Regions from separate parts of the Paenibacillus sp. EKM301P genome, predicted to be linked through region 2. Evidence: riboswitches for the same ligand, from Rfam matches in the RefSeq annotation. Region 2 holds a riboswitch; the other holds the start of a gene.
The links. Region 2 has a riboswitch for glycine ahead of HFD99_RS14265 (alanine/glycine:cation symporter family protein). Riboswitches for the same ligand answer to the same signal wherever they lie in the genome.

Region 1: it holds a riboswitch for glycine, as region 2 does, so the genes downstream of both, sdaAB (L-serine ammonia-lyase, iron-sulfur-dependent subunit beta) here and HFD99_RS14265 (alanine/glycine:cation symporter family protein) in region 2, are expected to answer to the same signal.

Annotation. Positions count from the first base shown of each region.
Region 1 is NZ_JAALFM010000014.1:74,223-77,451, forward strand. Features, by position in the region: gene HFD99_RS22125 (DUF6359 domain-containing protein) at 1-857, opposite strand, end outside; glycine riboswitch at 1,072-1,186, shown strand; gene sdaAB (L-serine ammonia-lyase, iron-sulfur-dependent subunit beta) at 1,398-2,087, shown strand; gene sdaAA (L-serine ammonia-lyase, iron-sulfur-dependent, subunit alpha) at 2,077-2,976, shown strand; gene HFD99_RS22140 (Ig-like domain-containing protein) at 3,057-3,229, opposite strand, start outside.
Region 2 is NZ_JAALFM010000005.1:76,179-79,407, forward strand. Features, by position in the region: gene HFD99_RS14265 (alanine/glycine:cation symporter family protein) at 110-1,528, opposite strand; glycine riboswitch at 1,687-1,781, opposite strand; glycine riboswitch at 1,793-1,877, opposite strand; gene HFD99_RS14270 (glycoside hydrolase family 1 protein) at 2,046-3,229, opposite strand, start outside.

The DNA of each region.
Region 1 (3,229 bases), on a different contig from region 2:
CGGTTTTTGTTACGGTCGGCATTATAATGGTCGGAGATGAAGAAGACACTTCCCCCGTTATTCACATATTGCAGCAGGGCAGCCTGCTCGGATGCCTTAAAGGCCACATTCGCTTCACCGATGATGAACACATCATATTGGCGCAGCTTATCATAGGTTATGGCCTGTTCTCCATAAGTAAAAGGAATAGGGCGGTTCAATTGATCCACAGTAAAGCCTACATTACGTAATCCATTAGCAAAGTCGGAGAAGGCGCCTTCAATGACCCAATCTGCTGCACCAGCCGTCTGTGCGTGCGTATTATCGAACAGCACCTTTTTGCCTTTTCCATCCGGCAGTGTAGTACCGGGTTGACCCGGGTTGCCAGGTTCAGGTTCGCCAGGTTCACCTGGTTCCCCCGGCTCGCTTCCACTCACCAGTTCCACAGCGCTTGGACTTTTTACTCCACCAAAATTATTGTAGGCACCAAGCGTACCTGTCACGCGAATTTTGCTGCCGACCAGTTCAGGATGACCTGTTAACCCAAATTGCCCTCTGTACGCAGATGTCAGCTGCACATCCAATAGATTAGACGTGCTACGTTCATTGGCCTGGTCGGCAATCAGTACGTTAAAATCATTCGCAAACGGAGCAGAAAAATTAGCTGTTTTCGATCCGGTAGCATGTCCGACGATGTAGCCTTCCACCGTCACTGTACCTCCACTGCCTTGGCGCTGAAGTGCTTCGTCTACTGTCAATGCTCCCTCTGCCTTGACCTGACCGAATGGAACGAGGATCCCAATCAACAGCGATACGATCGCTGCTAGATGCAGCACCCCTTTCAAGCGTGAACCTGTGAACCGCAAGCCTTTTACCATACGTCAATATCCCTCCTATAATTCCATAAATGTACTTGTCCTCTATCAGATTAGCTGTCAATCTTCTAATTCCTTCCTGATTTCATCCATAATTATGTAAATTTTAATCTTTTTTATCGGAAACTCGCCTGTTTATGTAAAAATTGAAACCTGCGATTGACACCGAGCACGGCATACATTACGCTAAGAAAGATATGTAGAACGGTATACGCGAATGAAGATGACGGGAGAGTCTGTCCAGGGGCTTACACGCTGGCGGCACCGAAGGAGCAAGACGTCAGCACCCGGCTGGCGGATAATCTCTCAGGTCCATGTATCGTCATCTGACGCAACTCTGGAGAGAGCGCAAGCCACCCAAGGGGTAAGGCGGTAAGGACACCGCACGAAACTCTCAGGTAACGAGGACAGAGATAAGGGAAACTTCCTTATCCTGTCCTTTTTTGCGCTCACATTGTACGTCAGCATTAGGAACCGTCATAGCTGCGCACAAACGCGGAAATACCATATACTATGGTACTAGAACATACAGGGGGCCACACCATGCGTTTCAAAGATGTATTTTCCATTATCGGTCCGGCCATGACCGGACCTTCCAGTTCACACACTGCAGGCGCGGTGCGGCTTGCACGCGTTGCCCGTCACTGGCTCGGGATGCAGCCGGACCGTGCCCGCATGACACTGTACGGCTCCTTCGCCGACACCTACAAAGGACACGGTACAGACCTAGCACTCATCGCAGGCCTGCTCAATTACGATACAGACGACCACCGAATTCCAGATGCCGAGCAATGGGCGGAGCAGGCTGGAATGGCCGTGGAGTTTGCCGTCAGCGGACTACCCGCGCCCCATCCAAATACCGTCCGTTTTGAACTGTGGAAGGGTGAGGATCAGCGCACACTGCTGGGCTCCTCCATCGGCGGCGGCAGCATCCATGTCCAGCAGCTCAACGAATTCCGAGTCAACCTGACCGGGGAGCTGGCTACGTTGGTGCTTCTTCACTCGGATAAGCCCGGCACATTAGGTGCGGTGACTTCAGCACTCGGCGCTGCCGACATTAACATTGCCTATATGCATGTGGATCGCAAAGGCCGAGATGGAGAAGCACTTACCGCCATCGAAACGGACAGTCCTCCTACGGCTGAACTGATCGCAAAACTACGATCCTTACCACATATGTACGAAATTAAAATGATTAATTTGAAAAAAGGAGCTGAATCTGATGCGATTTAGCCATCTGCATGAAATCAGCGCCATATGCGCGGAGGAATCCACCACGATTGGCCGCCTGATGATTCAAGAGCAGGTACAAGAGACGAATACAACGGAAGAAGAAATCTTCCGCCAAATGTCTGATTATTATGAAGTCATGAAGGAGGCCGTTCATCGTGGTCAGACGCAAGACACCGTATCCCGCAGTGGATTAACGGGCGGTGATGGCAAGCGTCTGGCCGAGTATCTGCGGGCAGGAGAAACCTGCTCCGGCGACGCCTCTGCACTCGCCATGGCTTATGCGCTCTCCGTGTCGGAGGTTAATGCGTCCATGGGGCGTATTGTGGCTACGCCCACTGCTGGCTCTTGTGGAGTCATCCCCGGTGTGTTCATTAGTGCGCAGGAGCGGTTCGGCTGGGATGATGAGCATATGGTGCACGGCTTGTTCGCAGCCGGAGCCATTGGCTACGTCATCGCCAACAATTCCTTCATTTCCGGCGCGGAGGGAGGCTGTCAGGCTGAGATTGGCTCAGCCATCGGGATGGCCGCTGGAGCTATGGTCGAGCTACGCGGCGGCACACCTGAGCAGGCCGTTCACGCCGTAGGCCTAGCGCTCAAGAACACGCTCGGTCTGATTTGCGACCCCGTCGCCGGACTCGTCGAGATTCCGTGCATCGTGCGCAACGGGCTGGGAGCCGTGACCGCACTTGCCGCAGCGGATATGGCTTTGGCGGGTGTGCGCAGCGCCATTCCGTCTGACGAAGTCATTGACGTAATGCTTGAAGTCGGCAGCGCGATGCCGTCGAATCACCGCGAGACCGCCAAAGGCGGCTTGGCCCAGACACCCACTGGCAAGCGTTTGACCGAATCACTGACACGCAACACATCAACCAAGAAGAATAAATCGTAGCTTCTAAGCTTTAAAAAATAAAAGAGCAAGCATATCGTCTCTAGACGTATGCTTGCTCTTTTTCTTTTCATTTTAACAGATTACTGAACGGTTACCTGTACCTTCGTCATTTTACCTGCATATTTCACTGTAATTACAGCTTTGCCCTTGCCCTGTGCCTTAATGTTGCCGTCTTTGACGGTCGCAACAATAATTCTGGACGAGGACCAGACAGCAGGTTTGGAAACATCCTTCTCCGACTCATCCTTATACG
Region 2 (3,229 bases):
GATTAAGAGATATTCAGAATAAATAAAATGTCGGTAATCACCAGTCTTATAACCTAAAAAAAGGAGTACCCTCAAGCCTGTGATGGCTGAGAATACTCCCTTTTAGTATTTATGAATTTACCGTTTGTCCCTTTTCTTCTACTTGGATAGCCGCCCCTACATTGGCACCAGCAAGAATACCCTTGTTCTTATTAGGATACAAAGAATTCATATAAGTCCGGGTTTCTGCAACAACAATTCCCGACAAGCCGAGCAGTGCAATCAGGTTCGGAAAAGCCATCATGGCGTTAAAAATATCTGCCAGCAGCCAAATCGCATCCAGTTTAATGAACGCGCCCCCGCCAACCAGTACAATGAACAAATAACGATAAGGCTTGATCCACTTAACCCCAAGCAAGTATTCAACACAGCGTTCCCCGTAATAGTTCCAGCCGAGCATGGTGGTGAATGCGAACATAATCAGGATGATGGTGAGCAGCTCTGCTCCCAGCGGAAATGCACTGGAAAATGCTTGCTGAGTCATCAAGCCTGCATCGGTAGGCCCGCTCCACACCCCGCTCACCAGTAACGTCAACCCGGTCATCACACAAATAACCATCGTATCAATAAACACACCCGTCATGGAAATCAGCCCTTGTTCCGCAGGCCATTTGGTTTTGGCAGCTGCGGCTGCAATCGGTGCGCTCCCCAATCCAGCTTCGTTGGCAAAAATACCTCTGGCTACCCCACTGCGCATGGCCAGCATAATCGTAGCTCCTGCAAATCCGCCGGTTGCCGATGTAGTTGAAAATGCCGAATGAAGCACAAGCGCAATTGCGGCAGGAAGTTGGTCAGCAAATCGAATCAGTACAATGATACAAATCAATACATACAGGCCTGTTTTAAAAGGAACGACCTTCGTCGATACCTTGGCAATGCTTTTGAGTCCTCCAATGGTCACAAGACCTGTAAGGACAGCAATTGTCAGCGCCGTTACAATCGGCGGAACGCCAAAACTGTTTTCAGTCGAAGATACAATCGCCTTGACCTGAGGGAATGTTCCAATTCCGAACAACGCTACCAGCATCCCTGAAAAAGCAAACAGCATCGCCAACGGTTTAAAACGGCGTCCCAGGCCTTTTTCAATATAATACATCGGGCCGCCGGAAAATTGTCCATTCCGATCCTTCACCCGGTATTTTACCGCAAGTACACCTTCCGCATATTTCGTCGCCATCCCAAAGAAGGCTGCAACGACCATCCAGAACAAGGCACCCGGCCCGCCCAGCTTAATGGCTGTCGCTACACCGACAATACTTCCTGTACCGACGGTAGCCGCCAATGCCGTACTCAAAGCCGCAAAACTACTTACATCCCCGCTACCTTCATTCGGGGCCTTACCGATGAGCTTGATCGCCAGGGGCAGGCGGAATACCTGCAACATTTTTAGACGTATGGTCAGCCATAACCCCGTTCCCATAACAAGGATGATGAGAGGCGCCCCCCATATCCAACTGCTAATCGTTTCTAACACATGTACCAAATTCATTTCAACCCGCTCCTCCAGCATAGTAGAAAACAAAAAAGAGTCAAATCTGTTGATTCGACTCCTGGAGAGGTTAAAGGCACGAAAAAATACAACCATCTTGTGCAGGATTTCACCTCTAAAAGCTTATAAAAAGCCTAGGGCTATCCCTGTCACAGGTTATTCGCGTCTCTGTCCTTTTGCCTGAGAGTTTAAGCAGATGTGATCTGCGGTGCACCTTCGGCGCCCAATTAAGGGTCTCTCCAGAGTTCTGTCCGTTTACGGTCCCTGCTCGTTGCTGTAAATCAGCCTAAGCACCTGAGAGTTTTGCCCCTTCGGTTGGAACTTTCATTCCATCTCCCGCAAACATCAACCAGACATATGAAATTTTTATTCATTATACAGAAAAATTTCAGCTTATTACAAGTGAAAAATTTGTGAAGCCCTCTGAAAGAACCAATAGAGTGTCTATACAAAAAGCGGGTACAGCAGATTGCATCCTGAGGATTTTCTCTGCTGTACCCGCCAAAACGATATGGAATTACAATTCTTCACCGTTGGTTGCTATCACATTTTTATACCAGTTAAATGAGTCCTTTTTGGAGCGTTGAAGCGTTCCGTTACCGTCATCATCCAGATCAACGTAAATAAATCCGTAGCGCTTGGACATTTCGGACGTAGACATGCTCACAAGGTCGATAGGTCCCCAGCTGGTGTAACCAATCAGATCAACACCGTCAGCAATCGCTTCCTTCATTTGGGCAATATGCTGACGCAAGTAATCAATGCGATATGTGTCATGCACAGAGCCGTCTTCTTCTACCTTATCATACGCACCCAGGCCATTTTCCACGATGAACAGTGGCTTTTGATAGCGATCATAAAACGTATTCAGTGTAACACGCAGGCCGATCGGATCGATCTGCCATCCCCAGTCGGAAGACTGCAGATACGGATTTTTCACACCGCCTATCAGGTTCCCTGCTGCCTTTTCGCCTTCTGGCCCTGCCGATACGGTCAAGGTCATATAGTAACTAAATGAGATAAAATCGACCGTGTTATTTTTCAAAATTTCGGCATCGCCGGGTTCTGTCTGGATCACAATATTATTTTCTTCAAAATAGCGGTTCATATAGTTGGGATATTCCCCACGAGCATGCACATCCGTAAAGAACAGGTTCATTTGATTTTCATGCTGTGCTTTCAGGATATCTTCTGGGTTACACGTATGTGGGTAGCTTTCAATGCGGGCCAGCATACAGCCGATCTGAGCGCCCGGAATGATCTCATGTCCCCGTTTGGTCGCCAATGCACTTGCTACAAATTGATGGTGCAATGCTTGATATATCGCTTGTTGCTTGTTTTCTACACGGTCAATAACCACACCGCCGCCTGTAAACGGGCTCATAGTCATGACATTAATTTCGTTAAAGGTCAGCCAGTATTTTACTTTATCCTTATAGCGTGTAAATACCGTTTCGGCATATTTTACGTAATGATCCACGACTTCGCGTCCCAACCAGCCATTATATTTCTGTGTCAAACCTAGCGGTGTTTCATAATGCGATAATGTTACCAAAGGCTCAATACCATACTTGCGCAGCTCATCGAATACATTGTCGTAGAATTGCAATCCTGCTTCATTCGGCTCGGCATCATATCCATTCGGGAAAATCCGCGACCAGTGGATGGACATCCGGAATACTTTAAAGCCCATTTCTGCAA